One region of the Streptomyces sp. NPDC005262 genome, then DNA from elsewhere that is predicted to be linked to it. Evidence: riboswitches for the same ligand, from Rfam matches in the RefSeq annotation. Region 1 holds a riboswitch; the other holds the start of a gene.
What was found. Region 1 has a riboswitch for ZMP and ZTP ahead of glyA (serine hydroxymethyltransferase). Riboswitches for the same ligand answer to the same signal wherever they lie in the genome.
Positions count from the first base shown of each region.

Region 2: it holds a riboswitch for ZMP and ZTP, as region 1 does, so the genes downstream of both, ACFYP5_RS01560 (bifunctional 5,10-methylenetetrahydrofolate dehydrogenase/5,10-methenyltetrahydrofolate cyclohydrolase) here and glyA (serine hydroxymethyltransferase) in region 1, are expected to answer to the same signal.

Region 1 is NZ_JBIAKK010000001.1:196,900-200,062, forward strand. It holds gene ACFYP5_RS00825 (SpoIIE family protein phosphatase) at 1-636, shown strand, start outside; gene glyA (serine hydroxymethyltransferase) at 606-1,904, opposite strand; ZMP/ZTP riboswitch at 1,919-2,044, opposite strand; gene ACFYP5_RS00835 (hypothetical protein) at 2,509-3,163, shown strand, end outside.
Region 2 is NZ_JBIAKK010000001.1:361,679-364,841, reverse strand. It holds gene ACFYP5_RS01570 (dipeptidase) at 1-288, shown strand, start outside; gene nudC (NAD(+) diphosphatase) at 333-1,280, shown strand; ZMP/ZTP riboswitch at 1,380-1,476, shown strand; gene ACFYP5_RS01560 (bifunctional 5,10-methylenetetrahydrofolate dehydrogenase/5,10-methenyltetrahydrofolate cyclohydrolase) at 1,516-2,382, shown strand; gene ACFYP5_RS01555 (mycoredoxin) at 2,534-2,776, opposite strand; gene ACFYP5_RS01550 (ATP-dependent DNA helicase UvrD2) at 2,981-3,163, shown strand, end outside.

The DNA.
Region 1 (3,163 bases):
GACAAGACCGCCCTGGTCATCGGCGATGTCATGGGCAGCGGCATCGACGCCGCCGCCACCATGGGCCAGCTGCGCACCGCCACCCGCACGCTCACACAGCTCGACCTCGATCCCGCCCATGTCCTGCACTATCTCGACCGGGCCACCGCCGGCATCGAACACACCATCGCCACCTGCGTCTACGCCGTGTTCAACCCCCACGAGGGCACGTGCGACATATCGCTGGCCGGGCACCTGCCGCCGGTCCTCATGCGACCGGGCCGCACCCCCGAACTGCTCGACCTGCCCACCGGCGCTCCGCTCGGCGTGGGCGGGGTCCCCTTCAGTACCACCCGCCTCGGCCTCACACCCGGTGACCAGCTGGTCCTCTACACGGATGGCCTGGTCGAAACCCGCGACCAGGCCATCGACGATCGGCTGGATCTCCTGCTGTCCCTGCTCGCGGGTCCGCACCGCGATCTTGAGGAGACCTGCGACCTGCTCCTGCGGGCGCTGCGCCGGCCCGGCGACCACGACGACGTGGCCCTGCTCATCGCCCGGCTGCCCGCCGCGGCTTCCGGAGACCCTCGGCCCACCGGCAGCCCCGCCGCGCAGCCCGAGGCCCCTCAGCCCACCGGCAGCCCGGGCGCCGGGTAGGCGTCCATCAGGTTCCTCACGTCGGCGCGCACCTTGGCGACCGTCGCCTCGTCGTCCGTACGTGCCGCCTCCACCACCCGGGCGATCCACTCCGCGACCGTGCCCATCTCGGATGCGGGGATGCCGCGTGAGGTCAGGGCCGGGGTGCCGATGCGGATGCCGGACGGGTCGAAGGGCTTGCGGGGGTCGTACGGGACCGTGTTGTAGTTGACGACGATCCCCGCCCGGTCCAGGGCCTTCGCCGCGATCTTGCCGGGCACGTCCTTGCCGGTGAGGTCGATCAGCAGAAGGTGGTTGTCCGTGCCGCCGGAGACCAGGTCGAAGCCCCGCGACGCCAGCTCCTCGCCGAGGGCGCGGGCGTTGGCGACCACCTGGTGGGCGTAGGCGCTGAAGTCGGCGGTTGCGGCTTCCTTGAGTGCTACAGCGATCGCCGCCGTCGTCTGGTTGTGCGGGCCGCCCTGGAGGCCGGGGAAGACGGCGCGGTCGATGGCACGGGCGTGCTCCGCCCGGCTCAGCAGCATCGCGCCGCGCGGGCCTCGCAGGGTCTTGTGGGTGGTGGTGGAGACCACGTCGGCGTGCGGGGCGGGTGAGGGGTGGGCGCCGCCCGCGATCAGGCCTGCGATGTGGGCGATGTCGGCGACCAGGACGGCGCCGACCTCGTGGGCGATCTCGGCGAAGCCGGCGAAGTCGATCGTCCGGGGCACCGCGGTGCCACCGCAGAAGATCACCTTGGGTCGCTCGGCGCGGGCCAGGTCGCGGACCTCGTCCAGGTCGATCCGGCCGGTGTCGCGCCGGACGCCGTACTGCACCCCGCGGAACCATGTCCCGGTCGCCGAGACGCCCCAGCCGTGCGTGAGGTGACCACCCATCGGCAGCGACATGCCGAGGACGGTGTCGCCGGGCTCGAGGAACGCCAGGTACACGGCGAGGTTGGCGGGCGAGCCGGAGTACGGCTGCACATTGGCGTGGTCCATGCGGAAGAGGGACGTGGCCCGTTCGACGGCCACCGTCTCCACCTGGTCGATGATCTGCTGGCCCTCGTAGTACCGCTTGCCGGGGTAGCCCTCGGAGTACTTGTTCTGGAGGACCGTGCCGGAGGCCTCCAGAACCGCTGCGGAGACGTAGTTCTCACTGGGGATCAGGCGCAGGGTGTCGGCCTGCAGCTGCTCCTCCGCACCGACGAGGGCGGCGAGCTCCGGATCGGTGGCGGTAAGGGCGGGGCGGCGATTCTCGGGTGTCGTCACAGGGTCCTCCCGGGTCTGGCGCATTGCTGCGGCGTGGACCCGGATGCCCAGGCGGACGGCTCTCCGGCGGTAACGCCTCCGGGCAGGCCCGGAGTGTGCCGCTTCCTCGTGGTCGATTCCACGGAGCACCCCTGCCGGAGTGCGCGCCAGTCGCGGCACCTCGGAGTCTACCGACGGACGAAGGATCCGGGGCGGATGCCGGGCGGATCCGGGGCGAATACGCCCGATTGACACGGTTCGTGGCGGCGAGGATGGTGGTGAAGCCGGGTGCGGTCAGGGGTGCCGTGCCCAACGGTTGGGGGGCCGGGATGAGTTGGGACGATCAGGCTTTCCGACCGGGCTCGGTTCCTCCCGTACCGCCACCGCCTTCCCGTCCGCCCACCGTGGGGCCGCCGCCACCGGGCGCCGCGCTGCGTGCCGTGGCCGCCGGGTTGCTCAATCTCACCGGTCTCGGGCTCGGCTATGCCCTGACGGGGCGGTGGTTCAGAGCCGTCCTGTGCTGGGTGGCGACGGGTGTGCTGCTGCTCGTGGCGCTGCCCGCCGACCCCGACGGCGTGGCCACGGGTCCGGTCGTCGGGTATGTGCTCGTGCTGGTCGTACCGCTGTCGGCGGGTCGTGGCGGCCGGTGGTGGCGGCCGGGGCCGGGCTGGTGCTGCTGGCGGCGCCGGCGGGCGGCGTGGTGTTCTACGGCTCCTCACAGGACGAGGCCGTCGAGCAGAGGCTGCTCGACCGGCTGGACGAGAGCGACCGGACCGTGCGGGCCGCCTCGGGACGGACCTTCGATGCCGCCCGGGCCGACTACCGTTCCGCCCTTGCCGTCTATCGCGATCTCGGTGAGGAACACGCGGGGTCGAGGGCGGGGAGGCTCGTACCGGAGCGGCTGAAGGCGTACTACGCGGCGGTCGCCGCTCCGTACCGGCAGGGCAGGCACTGCGAGGCCGTCGCGCCGCTGACCTATCTGCGGACCGTGCCCGAGTCGATCGACCCGAAGCTGCTGGGCGACCTCGCCGGCTGGCCCGACGGCCCGCTGGCCACCTCGCTGTACGCGTGCGGGGTGTCGAGGCTGGGTGACCCGGTGGTGGGGTCGCCGGGTGGCGAGCTGGCCGAGCTGCTGCGTACGTTCCCCGGTTCGGTGCAGGCCGGGAAGGTGGGGCCGGCCGTCTCCAGGAAGATCTCGGAGCAGGCCCGGGCGGTGAGCGGGAGCAGTCCCTGCTCGGCCACCGAGACGCTGCGCGGGATCCGGGCGAGCGTGGCGTCGATGCCGGAGAAGTCGGTCTCCGTCC
Region 2 (3,163 bases), 160 kb from region 1:
CCCGCCACCCGCCCCTGCCTGACCCCGCTGGACCACCCCGCCCTGCAGGCCGTGGCCCGAGCCATGGGACGGGCCTTCGGCCAGAAGATCCTCTTCACCCGCGAAGGAGGCTCGGGACCCGCCGCCGACCTGCAGGACGTGCTCGGCGCACCCGTCCTCTTCCTGGGCATCTCCGTACCGTCCGACGGCTGGCACGCCCCGAACGAGAAGGTCGAACTCGACCTCCTGCTCAAGGGCGTGGAGACCACCGCCCACCTGTGGGGCGAGCTGGCGGCCGCACTCCGCTGAATCCTCTGAACACCCGAACCGTCCCGGGGGAGTAGGAAGCACCTGTGAGCACCTTCGACAACGCCACGACAGACCGGCCCATCGGTCTCACCGCGCCCAGCGGTATCGACCGCGCCGCGCACCACCGCCTCGACGAGGCATGGCTCTCCGCCGCCTGGAGCCACCCGACCACCCGAGTCTTCGTGGTCTCGGGCGGCCAGGTGCTGATCGACGACACGGCCGACGGCGGTACGGAGATCGTCATGACCCCGGCCTTCGAGGCCCCGGTCACCGAGACCCACCGCTACTTCCTCGGAACCGACGAGGACGGCGTCAGCTACTTCGCGCTCCAGAAGGACTCCCTGCCCGGCCGCATGGATCAGCCGGCCCGCCCGGCCGGCCTGCGCGAGGCCGGACTGCTGCTCGGCCCCCGCGACGCGGGGCTGATGGTGCACGCGGTGGCGCTGGAGAACTGGCAGCGGCTGCACCGCTTCTGCTCCCGCTGCGGCGAACGTACGGTCATCGCGGCGGCCGGCCACATCCGTCGCTGCCCGGCCTGCGGCGCCGAGCACTACCCGCGCACCGACCCCGCGGTGATCATGCTGGTCACGGACGACCAGGACCGTGCTCTGCTGGGCCGTCAGGTGCACTGGCCGGAAGGCCGCTTCTCGACGCTCGCGGGTTTCGTCGAGCCGGGGGAGTCGATCGAGCAGTCCGTGGCCCGCGAGGTGCTCGAGGAGGCGGGCATCACGGTCGGCGAGGTCGAATACATCGCCAGCCAGCCCTGGCCGTTCCCGTCGAGCCTGATGCTCGGCTTCATGGCCCGGGCCACGTCGTCGGAGATCAATGTGGACGGCGAGGAGATCGAGGAGGCCCGCTGGTTCTCCCGCGAGGACCTGACGGCGGCCTTCGAGTCGGGCGAGGTCCTGCCGCCGTTCGGCATCTCGATCGCGGCACGTCTGATCGAACTCTGGTACGGCAAGCCGCTCCCGAGGCCGGGCAGCGTCGGCTGACGCGCGCTGCTCGGCGTGCGACCGAGGAGGGCGTGGCCCGGTCGCACCTTCAGGACCGCGCCGGTTTCTCCCCCGAAGAGACGATCGCGCACTAATCTGGCCCCGGGCCGTGACTGGCGCTGAGGTGGAGCACCACCGGGGAGCGGTCCGACGGAACTCTCGACAGCCGTCGATGCCGTGCGCCTGGGCGACACACCGTGATCCTCGCGATCCTCGTGACACCCGGGAGCGAAACGTGGCCCAACCTCAGACAGCCCGTCCGATGGACGGCACCGCCCTTGCCCGCAGGATCATCGGAGCCAGCTCGGCGACGGCAGCGGAACTGCGGCTGCGCACCGGGACGGCACCGTGCCTGGCGACGGTACTGGTCGGGGAAGACCCGGCCTCGGTGACCTACGTGCGGATGAAGCGCCGCCGGTGCGAGAGCGCAGGCATCGAGTCGCGGCACGTGGCTCTTCCCGCCACCTCCACCACACAGGATGTGGTCGACGCGGTCACCACGCTGTCGGCCGACCCCGGTGTCCACGGCATCCTGCTCCAGCACCCTGTGGGACCGCACATCGACGAACGCGCCGCGTTCGAGGCGATCGATCCGGGCAAGGACGTCGACGGGGTCACCATGCACTCGTTCGCTTCGATGAGTTTCGGCCTGCCCGGATTCGTCTCCTGCACGCCCGGCGGCATCATGCGCCTGCTGGACGAGTACGACGTCGGCCTCGCGGGAAAACAGGCGGTCGTCGTGGGGCGCAGCGCCATCCTCGGCAAGCCCGCCGGAATGCTTCTGCTCGGCCGGGACGCCACCGTGACGTACTGCCACTCCCGCACGGCCGAGCTCTCGTCGATCGTGCGGGAGGCGGACGTCCTGCTGGCCGCGGTCGGCAAGCCGCGCTTCATCGCCGGTGCGGACATCAAGCCGGGTGCGGTGGTGATCGACGCCGGCTACAACGAAGGCAACGTCGGCGACGTCGACTTCGGGACAGCCGCCGAGCGGGCGCGGCTGATCACCCCGGTCCCGGGCGGTGTCGGACCGATGACCATCGCGGTCCTTCTCGAGCAGACGGTCGCGGCGGCGGCCCGGCAGCTCGGCGTCGCGGCGGCGTGACCGGTAGCCAGGCTCCCGGGTACGCGAACGCCCGCCGTCCTCCGGGGCGACCGGAGGGCAGCGGGCGTTCACGCGGGCTCTTGGTGCCGGCTCTTCGTGCGGGCTCTTCGCCCTGGCACCTTGCGCCGGCGCGAGGAGCGCAAGCGCGCGATCAGACGCCGATCTTCTGCTTCACCTGGGCCAGCGAAGGGTTCGTCAGCGTCGAACCGTCCGAGAAGAGCACGGTCGGAACGGTCTGGTTCCCCCCGTTGGCCTTCTCGACGAAGGCCGCGGACTCCGGGTCCTGCTCGATGTTGATCTCGTTGTACGTGATGCCCTCGCGGTCCATCTGGCCCTTGAGCCGACGGCAGTAACCGCACCACGTGGTGCTGTACATCGTCACAGTGCCCGGCATGTTTTCCCGCTCCTCTGTCTCGTTCGTCTCGTCACGCTGCGTTGCCGCGTCTCGCGGAAAAGCTGGAAAGGTGCCCCCCGCAGGGAGTGGAACGTACGTGACCTGGCAGCCATTCCCGTAGCCGCCCCTGCATTAGTACGACGGATACCGCTCCCCTGTGGACAACTTCCGCGTCGGCCTCTCCCGACCTGGCAGCATGGCGGAGTGACATCAGCAACGCATTCCTCTCTCTTCCCCCGGGTCCCCGAGTCGGCGGACGCCGTGCTCGACGGGCTGGACCCCGAGCAGCGCGAGGTCGCCCTGGCCCTGCACGGCCCGGTGTGTGTGCTGGCCGGAGCCGGTACGGGCAAGACGCGTGCGATCACGCACCGCATCGCGTACGGGGTG